3 regions of the Marinobacter sp. MBR-105 genome follow, and region 2 is predicted to be linked to each of the others. Evidence: predicted binding sites of a transcription regulator. Region 2 holds the regulator's gene; each other region holds the start of a gene.
What was found. The regulator sigma-54, encoded in region 2, starts transcription at its own class of promoters, with help from an activator protein. The targets are predictions, from matches to a motif close to ANTGGCATNNANNTTGCTNT.
Positions count from the first base shown of each region.

Region 1 (4,217 bases), on a different contig from region 2:
CTGGGCGAGAATGGGAATGTCCTCGATACGTCGGCGCAACGGCACCGACTCAATAGGGAACACATTCAGGCGAAAGTACAGATCCTCCCGGAAGTTCTTGTCCCGGACCTCGGTTTTCAGGTCGCGGTTGGTGGCGGCAATGACACGAACGTCCACGGCTCGGGTGTGGTTTTCCCCCACGCGTTCAAACTGTTGATCCTGCAAGACCCGCAGCAGCTTGCCCTGGAGCTCCAGTGGGATCTCGCCCACTTCATCCAGAAAAAGGGTGCCCCCATCGGCGAGCTCGAAGCGGCCAACCCGGTCGCTGACGGCTCCGGTAAAGGCGCCCTTTACATGGCCAAAGAACTCACTCTCAAAAAGATCCTTGGGAATCGCTGCGCAGTTTACCCGGATCAGGGGTCGATCCCGCCGGCTGCTTGACTGATGAATGGCCCGGGCAATGAGTTCCTTGCCGGTACCAGATTCCCCGGTGATCAACACGTTGGCATCGGTTGGGGCGACCATTCCGATTCTGCGAACGATGGCTTTGATAGCATCGCTCTGGCCTAAAATTTCGTGAAAGTGGTATTCCGCACTGAGTTCTTCCTGAAGATAGGCGTTTTCCATTTCAAGGCGGTGCTTCAGGGTTTCCACTTCCTCCAGTGCTTTTTGCAATTCCTTCTGAGTCTCAAGCCGGGCAGAGATATCGCGAAACACCACCACGGCACCAACCGGGTGGCCATTGTCTATAATGGGCGTACTGGTGTATTCCACCGGAAAGCCGGTGCCATCCTTGCGCCAGAACCAGTCCTCGCCAACCCGTTTTACACTGGCGTCCCGAAACGCGGCATAGATAGGGCATTCTTTCAGGGGGAAGATGCTGCCGTCTTCGTGGGAGTGGTGCACCACCCGGTGAATCACCCTTCCCATCAGCTCGTCAATGCGCCAGCCCAGCATGCGTTCCGCTGCCGGGTTGGCAAAGGTCGTCCGTCCCTCGGCATCCACCCCGTAAATGCCTTCGCCCACCGCGTGCAGGATCAACTGGTTTTCCCGCTCCATGTCCTTGAACAGTTCTTCTACCCGCCGCCATTCCAGCAGGCCACCCCGGTGGTAGTGGTTGGCGTCGTGTCGTTCCCGCAAGGTGCGCAGCTGGCGCCGGTCCCGAAGCAGTAGCAGGAGACTCTGGGATTCGGCTTCACCCACTCGCGAGGAAGAAATCTCCAGTTCCACGTTGCGCCCATCCCGATGCTGCAGGATGAAATCCCGGCTCCAGCCATGACTGCGAAACAGGGTTTCCTCGGTAAAGGCGATGAGCTGAGGCCGCTGGTCGGTGAACAGGTGGGTACAGGGAGTGCCAATCAGTGACTGTCTGTCGGTTCCGACCAGCCGCCCCATGGCACTGTTGGCAGCGATGACGAGATCGCGCCCGGCATCCACCAGCAGCGCCGCCTCCGGCAGGTGGTCAATCCAGCTGGTGGTACTGGTGGATGTTATCGCGGCTTTGATTGTCATCGGGTTGTCCTTTCTCTGGCCTGACAGAGACAGAACAAACCTTGTGCCAACTCTGAAATTTCGTAGTGGAGGCTACGAAATATCGTTAATTACGAAAGTTCGTAATTGGCAGGAAGCACCAAAGAAAAATAAAAGCAATATAAAACAAGGTGTTAAATATTTTTTTGGGGTTGGCACAAACCCTGCGATATCTCCTCCAGAACGTGTTGTCGGCCCGGGAGCAGATTCTCTCCGGGAGCCGAGCCACCACTTTACTGCACCGCAAGAGTGCATAAACGACCCGTACTTCAGGAGAGTGCCCCATGACGACAAAGAGCCTTGGTAATCCGTTTGATGGAGACAAATCGCTGATCCACGCCAAAACCTGTGGCTGCCCGGACTGCAAGCCCGGCCAGGACGCCCCGGCAATGTCGCTGGATCTCAAATCTTCCGTCAGCAGGCAGGACGCATCGGAGGCGCCACTGAATTCAGAAGAGATGATGGACCGAGCCATCGAGAGCGCCGTTGTCCGCTCCGTATTCGGCCACAACGAGCACAGCCGCCGCAGCTTCATGAAAATGATGGGGGCGGGCACCGCCGCTGCGCTGCTGGGCAGCGTGTTCCCGATGGAGAAGGCCAAGGCCGCAGTGAAGGAGTCGCTGGGCAAGCTCGAGAAAACCAAACTGAACGTCGGCTTTGTACCCATTACCTGCGCCACGCCGATCATCATGGCTCACCCCATGGGCTTCTATGAGCGCTACGGCCTGGACGTGACCGTAACCAAGACCGCGGGCTGGGCGGTGGCCCGGGACAAGTCCCTGGCCGGCGAATACGACGCGTCCCATATGCTCACCCCAATGCCCCTGGCCATGACCATGGGTGCCGGCTCCACACCGGAACCGTTCATCATGCCGGCCGTGGAGAACATCAACGGCCAGGCCATCGTGCTGCACGTGGACCACAAGGACAAGCGAGATCCCAGGCAGTGGAAGGGCTTCAAGTTCGGGGTGCCGTTCGAATACTCCATGCACAACTTCCTGCTGCGTTACTACCTGGCCGAGAACGGTATCGACCCGGACAAGGACGTGCAGATTCGAGTGGTTCCGCCACCCGAGATGGTGGCCAACCTGCGTGCCGGTAACCTCGATGGCTACCTGTCACCGGACCCGTTCAACCAGCGTGCCGTGTGGGAGAAGGTGGGCTTCATTCACATGCTTACCAAGGATATCTGGGAAGGCCACCCCTGCTGCGCCTTCGCCTGCAGCCAGCAGTTTGCGACTCAGAATCCGAATACCTATGGAGCCCTGCTGCGCGCCATCATTGATGCCACCCAATACTCCAACAACCCGGAGAACCGCAAGGAAATCTCCGAAGCCATCGCGCCCAAGAACTACCTGAACCAGCCGGTCCCGGTCATCCAGCAGGTGCTGACCGGGTACTACGCGGACGGCCTGGGCGAGGTGAAGAATGTGCCGGATCGGATCGATTTCGATCCGTTCCCCTGGCATTCCATGGGCGTGTGGATCCTCACCCAGATGAAGCGCTGGGGCTACATCGAGGGCGACGTGGATTACAAGGGCATCGCCGAGCAGGTCTACCTGGCCGGAGAAACCGGCAAGCTCATGGAGGAGATGGGCTACAGCGCGCCGGACAAGACCTACAAGACCCACACCATCATGGGCAAGACTTTTGATCCGGACAGCGCGGAAGAGTATGCCCGCAGCTTTGCCATCGGGAGGGTATAACCATGGCTTCCCTGAACATACGGGCGGCGTTGCTGTCGGTGTCGTTCCTGATTGTGGCCCTGGGGCTATGGGAAATGGCAACCCAGCCGCCGGAAGCCCAGACCGGAATGAGCGAATACGAAATGCTCATGGGTGGCGCCGACCAGGAATCCCGGGTACCGCCACCTTCAGCGGTGATCAAGCTGGCCTGGGCCGAGCTGTCGAATCCGTTCTACGACGCCGGCGCCAACGACAAGGGTATCGGCATCCAGCTGGCCTATTCGGTGTACCGGGTACTTACCGGCTACCTGGCGGCCATGGCCATCGCCTTGCCCCTGGGGTTCCTGATCGGTATGTCTCCGCTGATGTACAAGGCCCTGAACCCCTACATCCAGGTTTTGCGGCCGATTTCGCCGCTGGCCTGGATGCCCCTGGCCCTGTTCATCATCCAGGACTCGGACGCCTCGGCCATCTTCGTGATCTTCATCTGCTCGATCTGGCCGATGCTGCTTAACACCGCCTTTGGTGTGGCCAATGTCCGGCAGGATTGGGTGAACGTGGCTCGAACCCACGAACTGGGGCCGATCAAAACCGCGTTAACCGTGATTCTGCCGGCGGCCGCGCCCACCATCCTGACCGGCATGCGCATCTCCATCGGTATTGCCTGGCTGGTCATCGTGGCGGCGGAAATGCTCGTGGGCGGCACCGGCATTGGCTACTACGTGTGGAACGAATGGAACAACCTGGATCTGGCCAGTGTGATCTTCTCCATCCTGATGATCGGGGTGGTGGGCATGCTGCTCGACCTGGCCCTGGGCAAGGCCCAGAAACTGGTGGAGTACAAAGAATGAGCGGCCCGGCACCGGCCGACGATGCCGGCCTCAACCCTCCGAACGGAGACCTGTTATGAGTAAACCATTCCTGGAAGTAGATGGTCTGTCCAAAGTCTATCCGGATGGCCAGGGCGGTGAACTGACCGTCTTCGAGGATATCCGCTTTGCCCTGGAGAAAGGCGAGTTCGTC
Region 1 covers NZ_JBRJHG010000015.1:22,960-27,176, forward strand. The annotation lists gene ACSSVV_RS16275 (sigma 54-interacting transcriptional regulator) at 1-1,491, opposite strand, end outside; gene ACSSVV_RS16280 (ABC transporter substrate-binding protein) at 1,794-3,215, shown strand; gene ntrB (nitrate ABC transporter permease) at 3,218-4,045, shown strand; gene ACSSVV_RS16290 (ABC transporter ATP-binding protein) at 4,101-4,217, shown strand, end outside.
Region 1: a site for sigma-54 is predicted at 1,523-1,542, ahead of ACSSVV_RS16275 (sigma 54-interacting transcriptional regulator). Genes of this name have one in related genera too.

Region 2 (4,217 bases):
GGTAAATGGTTTCAAAATTGGCCAGCTCGGCGGACAGGTTACGGGCATCAATACTGACGGCCATTTTTTTCAGCCGGCCGGGCGCTTCCTGAGTGGCCGCCTCTCGGGTCAGCGGGAACAGCAAGCCAATGGGCAGGTTGTCGATGCAGTAGAATCCCAGGTCTTCCAGCACATGCAGGGCCGTACTCTTGCCGGAACCGGATCGGCCACTGACGATAATCAGCTTCATGGGACTGTTTCTCCTTCAATCTGCCTGGCAGCCTGTCCAGATATCAGGCTGATCTCAGTGATTACTCTCCGCCATACGCTGGTAAAGGGTCGCGGGATCTTCACTCTGGCGCAGCCGGGCGCAGAAAGTGCTGTCATTGAAGCGCTCCGCCAGTTGGCTCAGTAACTCCAGGTGTTCACTGGTGGCTTCTTTGGGGACGATCAGTGCAAACACCAGATCTACCGGCTGGTTATCGATAGCATCAAAGTCTACCGGTTCCTCCAGAGTCATCAGCACGCCGATGACGCGGTCCAGGCCTTCCAGTCGGCAGTGGGGGATGGCAATACCCTCACCGATACCGGTGCTGCCCAGCCGTTCGCGGGAGACCAGATTGTTGAAGATCTGGGTGTCGCTGAGGATTTCATCCTGAAAGTGAATCCGTTCAGCGATGAACTCCAGCACACGTTTCTTGCTTGAGGCCGGCACCTTACAGAGGGTCAGTTCAGGGGCAAGAATATTGTCGATGGTCAGGGATGGCTCGCTCATGGATCGACTGCATGTCCGTAAAAAAAAGGCTGCGGCCGGTTAGCCCCGCCGCAGCTCGTTTCATGAAACACCCGGTAAGGTTCGCGCTTCAGCGACCGCCGTTACCGTGCATCCGGTCTACGTTCTTTTCCTTGTGCTTGAGGATCTGACGGTCCAGCTTGTCGACCAGAGCGTCGATTGCGGCGTACATGTCCTCATTTTCTGCCTTTGCGTGAATCTCACCACCAATCACGTGCAGCGTGGCTTCCGCCATCTGGCGCACCTTCTCGACCTCCAGGGTGACCTGGCAGTTACTGATGTGGTCGAAGTGACGCTCCAGCTTCTCGAACTTGGTGTTGACGTAATCCTTCAGAGCGGGAGTCAGTTCTACGTGATGGCCTGAAATGTTGAGTTGCATAGGCGTCTCCTGTTGTCATACTGCCGGCGTGCTTGCCGGATTGCGTGCCAGTGCATCTTGCACCGGCGAAAGTTTAAACCAGGCGTTTTCGTTCGTTCGAGGGAGGAATATGCATGGCCTCCCGGTATTTGGCCACGGTACGCCGCGCCACGTTGATTCCCTGTTCCCCTAGCATGGCTGCAATTTTGCTATCGCTCAATGGCTTTTTCGGGGTTTCCTCGGCAATCAGCTTCTTGATCATCGCCCGGATGGCTGTAGACGAGCATTCGCCGCCCTCGGCGGTGCTGACGTGGCTGGAGAAAAAGTACTTCAGCTCAAAAATACCGCGGGGCGTGTGCATGTACTTCTGGGTGGTAACCCGGGAAATCGTGGACTCGTGCATTTCCACCGCCTGGGCAATGTCAGACAGGATCAGAGGCTTCATGGCTTCTTCGCCCTGATCCAGGAACCCTTGCTGGTGTTCAACGATGCGGGTGGCCACTTTCAGCAGGGTTTCATTCCGGCTTTGCAGGCTCTTGATAAACCATTTCGCTTCTTGCAGCTGGTCGCGCAGGTAGGTGTTATCGGCACTGCTGTCAGCCCGGCGGATCAGTGACGCGTAGCTGGCATTCACCCGGATACGCGGAGCGATTTCCGGGTTGAGTTCAACCCGCCAGCGGCCTTCGTGTTTGCGTACGATAACGTCCGGGATAACGTAATCCGGTTCGGCCCGGTCCACGACATCGCCAGGGCGAGGGTTCAGGCTGGTGATCAGGGCCAGTACCTGTTTCAGCTGGTCTTCCTTGAGCCGGCTGCGGCGTAACAGTTGCGCGTAGTCCCGGTTGCCAAGCAGGTGCAGGAACTGGGTAACCACCAGTCTCGCCTGGCGCAGCCAGGGGGTATCCGGTGGCAGCTGGTTGAGCTGAATCAGCAGGCATTCCTGGAGATCCCGAGCGAACACGCCGGGCGGGTCGAAGTGTTGCAGGCGGTGGAGTACCGCTTCCACTTCGTCCAGTTCCAACGGGTCTTCTTCGGTTTCGTCCAGCAGGCCTGCGTGAATGTCCTCAATGTCAGACGTCAGGTAGCCGCGCTCATCCACAGCATCCAGCAGCGCGTGGGCAATGGCCTGATCCCGCTCGCTCAGAGGTGTCAGGTTCAGCTGCCACTCAAGGTGATCCTGCAGGGTTTCGGTAGGCGAGTTCCGGGTTTCGAAATCCGATTCGTGCTCGTCTTCGCCTTTGCTGGCCGGAGCCGGGGCAGACTGGTAGATGTCGTCCCAGGCGGTATCCACTGGCAGATCATCGGGAATGTTGTCCGGAATATCGTTCTCGGACGACCAGTCAGGGCCGTTCTCGGTTTCGTCCCAGTCCGGGCTCGCGTCCTGGTGGCTGTCGTCCTGGTTGGCCTCAGAGCTGGAAGCTTCACTGTGCTCGTGCTCTTCGCGCTCGTCGCCTTCAGGGTGCTCATCGTCCTCTGAGGTTTCCAGCATTGGGTTGGATTCCAGCGCCTGCTGGATTTCCTGCTGGAGATCGAGGGTAGAAAGCTGTAGCAGGCGTATGGCCTGCTGCAGCTGGGGCGTCATGGTCAGACTCTGGCCCAGCTTAAGCTGTAATGAGGCTTTCATAACCATGGCTCAAGATCCATAACTCATGGGCATCCCGGTTGTTGCTTTGCCGGCGCACAGGCCGAAAAAAATGTTGTACGCTGGTTACTTGCCATTGTCTGTGAACAGTATAAGCAAGTTTTTTGCCGAGTTTACTTGCTACAGATCATCAAAACAATCAGACCTCGGATAAACCCTGTTTTATCAGGTCAGAGCCGGAACTCATCACCCAGATACACTTCTTTCACTTGCTGGTTTGCCAGAATGGCTTCGGCATTGCCGGAGGCGATGATGTGGCCGCCGGAAACGATGTAGGCATTCTCGCAGATGTCGAGGGTTTCCCGAACGTTGTGGTCGGTAATCAACACGCCAATACCTTTATCCCGCAGGTGCCGGATAATGTGCTTGATGTCACTGACGGAGATAGGGTCTACGCCCGCGAAGGGTTCGTCCAACAGGATAAACGCGGGCTCCATGGCCAGCGCCCGGGCGATTTCAACCCTGCGGCGTTCGCCTCCGGATAGCGCCATACCCACGCTGTCTCGGATGTGAGTAATATGAAACTCTTCCAGCAACTCTTCCAGCTTGGCCTCCCGTTCCGCCCGACTCATGCCTTTGCGGGTTTCGAGGATGGCCATGATGTTGTCCCGCACGGTCAGTTTGCGAAACACGGAGGCTTCCTGGGGCAGGTAACCGATGCCCTTGCGGGCGCGCCCATGCATTGGCAGCGGGGTGATGTCCTTGGCGTCGATGGTGATCCGGCCGTGATCCGCAGGCACCAGGCCCACGATCATGTAGAAGCAGGTGGTCTTGCCGGCGCCGTTGGGGCCGAGCAGGCCGACAATCTCGCCGGAGCGAATTTCCAGAGAAACATCCAGCACCACTTTTTTCTGCTTGTAGCTTTTTGCCAGATTACTGGCCCTGAGAACTGCCATCCGAACCTTTCCCGTCACTGGATTGAGCTGAATTACGAGGCTGAATCACCATTTCCACCCGGCCGGAGCCGCCGTCGGATGGCGTGCCGCCTTCCGCAGTAACAACGCGGCGAACGGTGTCGTAGTGAATGACGTCGCCCCGGAATACGTTGCCGTCTTGTTCAATAACGGCCTGGCGTTCAAAAATAACCAGGTTTTCATCGCCAGACCAGGTGATGTTCAGGGCCTTGGCATCGGTCGTGCCTTCGCCTTCCTGGCCGGGTTGCCGGTAATGGGCGGGGTTGCCGGCGGCTTCAATCCGGCTGACACCCTGTTGGTTGCGGTAAAGTACCACCCGATCCGCGTCCAGCCGGGTTTCGCCCTGAATCAGTTCGACAGCGCCGGTGTAAACGGCCGTTCCGGCGCTTTCATCCAGGCGGGCCGAATCTGCACTGACCTTTATGGGGATATCGGAATCCAGGTTGAATGCCGATGCCGGGCCGGCCAGCAATGCCATGGCCAGAATCGCTGGCCGGCAGAAAGATCGTTTACCTGACGGTTTCATATTGT
Region 2 covers NZ_JBRJHG010000008.1:123,650-127,866, forward strand. The annotation lists gene rapZ (RNase adapter RapZ) at 1-229, opposite strand, end outside; gene ptsN (PTS IIA-like nitrogen regulatory protein PtsN) at 284-754, opposite strand; gene hpf (ribosome hibernation promoting factor) at 843-1,151, opposite strand; gene ACSSVV_RS11185 (RNA polymerase factor sigma-54) at 1,225-2,754, opposite strand; gene lptB (LPS export ABC transporter ATP-binding protein) at 2,943-3,668, opposite strand; gene lptA (lipopolysaccharide transport periplasmic protein LptA) at 3,646-4,212, opposite strand; gene lptC (LPS export ABC transporter periplasmic protein LptC) at 4,196-4,217, opposite strand, start outside.

Region 3 (4,217 bases), on a different contig from region 2:
AAATCCACCACCTCGTAGATGGGCACCGGCTTGCCAAAGCCTTTTACGGTAATCTCGCCCTTGTCCCGGCACATAATGCGGTCTTTGATCAGCGAGAAGGTCTCATACGACACCAGAATCTCGCCTGGTTCCGCCAGGGACTCCAGTCGGCTGGCGAGGTTCACTTCCTTGCCGATAATGGTGTAATCCATCCGGTTTTCGGCGCCGAAGTTACCAACCGTGGTGTAGCCGGTACTGATGCCCATGCGGATTTCCAGGGGCGTCTTGATGCCCAGGCTGCGCCATTTCTGGCGCATGATCTTCATGTGTTTGCGCATCTCGATGGCCATGGACACACACGAGAACGCATCTTCTTTCTGGCCGCGACTGGTCGGATCGCCAAAGAACACCATGATGGAATCGCCGACAAACTTGTCGATGGTGCCGCCGTATTTCAGGGCGACCTCTGACATTTCGTTGAAGTAGTGATTCAGAAGCTCGGTAAGGGCTTCCGGCTCCATCTCCTCCGACAGTTCAGTAAAGCCTTTTATGTCTGAGAAAAACACTGCCAGTTTCTTGCGCTGGGTTTCAAGCCGAACATCCCGTTCCCCGGTAAAGATGGACTGCCAGACCTGAGGCGACAGGTATTTCGAGAGCTTGTGGGACAGGGCGATGGACTGTTCCCGCTGGTTCTGAATCTGGGTCTTTGCCAGCAGCAGGGCCCGGGCCTGCTGGTGTGAGTAATAGGCGGTAACGCAGATGTACGTGCCTGTGGCCAAAATGGCGACGATGCTGGTGAGCAGGGGGGCTTCCAGATTGGCGGCGGTGCCGGTTGCCGCCACTGTGGCGGCCATGGCGGCAGACATGAGCGCTGTGCCGAACAACCATTGCCTGACGCCGCCCACGATCAGACAGCTGAACATCAGCATCAGGACAACCGATACCGACGGAATGGCGATCAATCCGATCAAGCCAATAAAGCTGCCTCCGATTATGCAGTCGAGGAACAGCATTTTTTGCCGAATCCGGGCTGAACGTCGCAGGAAGGTTCGCCGTGTAAGCACGTGCGCGAGGTGTGGCCAGATCAGAGCGCCAGCCACCATCCAGAGAAGCAATTGGGGAAACACATCCTGAAGGACACCCGTGACAATAATGGCGGCAGTGGCGGTGTAGGCCAGTATCCGACCGTTGTAATCGGGCATCGGTGGAATCGCCACCGTGTGGTCGTAGATGTCGCCTTGCCCCAGCTTGCCGGTATTGCCGGTTATGCTGCGTAATTCAGCGGGTGCGCTCATCATTTTCAGAACCGGATCCTTCCGATAAGTATGTCGCTCATTGTATGCTGCCGATTCTTTATAATTGTTGGTTTGAACTACGACTAAAGATTAACAGCATTACGTAGAACTCACAATTCATCGGGGCCGCTTCCGGCCCAACCGAAAATCATGCAACCAATCAACAGCGAGACTGTATGAGTTCGATAACCCGTTTTATTCTGGATCGTGCTTCGGAGCCCCGTTTGCAGGCACCGGCACCACCGGTGTCTGTGGTTGATCAGGCCTTCCGGTGCGCGGCCCGGGCCCCGGATCATGCGTTGTTGAGGCCCTGGCGTTATCTCGTGATAGAGGGGGAAGGCCTGGCAGCTCTGGGCGACCTGTTTGCTGAATGCTGCCCGCCGGACGCTTCTGATAAGGAGCGTGAGAAGGCCCGGAATGCTCCGGCTCGTGCACCCATGATTATTGTCGGTATTGCGTCGCCCCGTCATCATCCGAAGGTGCCGGAGGTGGAGCAGGTAATGTCGGCAGCGGCCGGTATGAGTTTTATCTCCCTGGCGCTGAATGATGCCGGCTACGGCGCCATGTGGCGAACCGGGCCTGTGGCTTATCATCCGTCGCTGCATGACGGTCTTAGGCTGCTGCCGGGCGAGTCCATTATCGGTTTCCTCTATACCGGTACCGTTGCCAGTGAGAAACCATCGGTGCCCCGGCCCGATACCAAAGAGTATGTCTCAAGGTGGGCCGCGCCAGGGCGCACTTCCCCCTGGCAAGTCTGAGCCTCGATCAGCGGCAAGTCCGCCTGGGGAAACCCGTTGCCGCCCTCGTTGCGTTTAACCGGAATTTGCCGCTCATTTATTAGACAGCCCTCTTCGAAGCCCGCATTACAGCGGGCTTTTTCAATTCTGGCACTCTGCTTGCTTTAATCACTTCAGAACGCAAAACCGGCAAGTTCACAGGTTCAGCCTGGTCGGTGCAAAGATCTGGAGGCAGTAATGGCTATTACATTCGACAAAGCGCTTGGTATTCATGAGCACGCGCTGCAGGCGCGGGTCAAGCGGGCCGAAGTGCTGGCGAACAACTTGGCAAATGCCGACACCCCGGGCTACAAAGCCCGCGACGTGGATTTCCAGGCGATGATGCAGAAGGCGCAGGATTCCATGACGGGCTTTGGTATGACCACGACCCACAGTGGCCATATGGACACCTCCAGCCCTGGCGCTGACGGCGAGCTGCTGTACCGTACCCCGCACCAGCCATCAATTGATGGCAATACCGTGGATGCGCAGGCCGAGCAGACCCGTTTCATGCGCAACGCCATGGATTACCAGGCCAGCTTCCAGTTCCTGAGTAGTCGGTTTTCCGGCCTGACCAAGGCGCTGAAGGGCGAATAAGCCGCAGTCCGTACGAGATTGAAGGAGATTGTCATGTCACTGGGTAACATTTTCGACATCGCCGGTTCCGGCATGACCGCACAGTCACTGCGGCTCAACACCACCGCGTCTAACATTGCCAACGCAGAAACCGCCAGTTCGAGCACGGATACAACGTACCGTGCCCGCAAACCGGTGTTTGCCGCTATTCAGCAGGCCATGCTGAACCCTGATCAGCAGGGATTTGGTATTGGTTCCGAAGAGGGGGCCGGGGCAGGTGTTCGCGTTGAGGGGATTGTCGAGAGCGATGCAGAACTGCAGATGCGCTATGAGCCGAATCACCCTGCCGCGAACGAGGAAGGGTACGTTTATTACCCCAACGTGAACGTGGTTGAGGAAATGGCGGACATGATGTCGTCGTCCCGCAGTTTTCAGATGAATGTGGATGTCATGAACACCGCCAAATCCATGATGCAGCGAATTCTGACACTGGGTCAGCAGTAACAAGTGAGGATTAAGCCATGAGTGCAGTGAATTCCGCAGCCGCCTCAGACGTGCTGAGCCAGTACCAACTGAACCAGGAGGGCAAGACCCCTGGTGGCAACGAGCTGGGTAAAGACGCGTTTATGGAGCTGATGCTGGCGCAGCTCAAGAATCAGAACCCACTGGAGCCGCAGGACAACGGCGATTTTATCGCCCAGTTGGCCCAGTTCAGTTCACTGGAAGAAATGCAGAATCTGTCGGGCAGTGTCGACGATGTGGTTGGTCAGTTCCGGTCCAGCCAGGCCTTGCAGGCCTCGGCGATGGTAGGCAAAACCGTTCTGGCACCCTCCAGTGTGGGCATTCTGGGTAGCGAAGGCGAGATAACTGGCACCATTCAGGTGCCGGCTTCCACGGGTGGGCTGCGACTGTCGGTCATGAATCAAAGCGGTGAGTTAGTTCGCCAGATTGATATGGGCAGCAGCCAGGCTGGTGTGGTGTCGTTCCAGTGGGATGGGCAAGACGGCAACGGCAATCCTTTGCCGCCCGGCCCCTACTCGATTGTGGCGCAGGGCTCCTATCCCTCCGGATCGGAGCAGTTGGCGACCATGGTGAGCGCCAATGTCGACAGTGTGTCGTTGGGGCAGGGTGGTTCCATTACTCTGAATCTGGCCGGAATGGGCTCCATTCCGCTGTCTGAAGTCAAACAAATCAACTGATCCGGTGTCAGACCAGGAGGTATAAGTCATGGCATTTAACACAGGTTTGAGTGGTCTGCGCGCCGCTTCGGTGGATCTGGATGTCACCGGTAACAACATCGCCAACGCCAGTACCGTCGGCTTCAAAAGTAGCAAGGTACAGTTCGGTGATTTGTACGCCAGTGGTTTCCTGAGTGCCGGTACCAATCCGATTGGCGACGGCGTGCGGGTGCAGGACGTAAAGCAGTCATTCGGTCAGGGCAATATCAGCTTCACCGATAACGGCCTGGATATGGCTATCAGTGGTGATGGCTTCTTTATTCTGAATAACGGCGGTGAAATCCGCTATTCCCGGGCTGGCCAGTTCGGGATTGATAAAGAAGGTTATGTTGTTAATAACCAGAATATGCGGG
Region 3 covers NZ_JBRJHG010000003.1:100,058-104,274, forward strand. The annotation lists gene ACSSVV_RS05150 (adenylate/guanylate cyclase domain-containing protein) at 1-1,277, opposite strand, end outside; gene ACSSVV_RS05155 (nitroreductase family protein) at 1,451-2,032, shown strand; gene flgB (flagellar basal body rod protein FlgB) at 2,249-2,647, shown strand; gene flgC (flagellar basal body rod protein FlgC) at 2,681-3,130, shown strand; gene ACSSVV_RS05170 (flagellar hook assembly protein FlgD) at 3,148-3,825, shown strand; partial or broken gene ACSSVV_RS05175 (flagellar hook protein FlgE) at 3,854-4,217, shown strand, end outside.
Region 3: a site for sigma-54 is predicted at 2,158-2,177, ahead of flgB (flagellar basal body rod protein FlgB). Genes of this name have one in related genera too.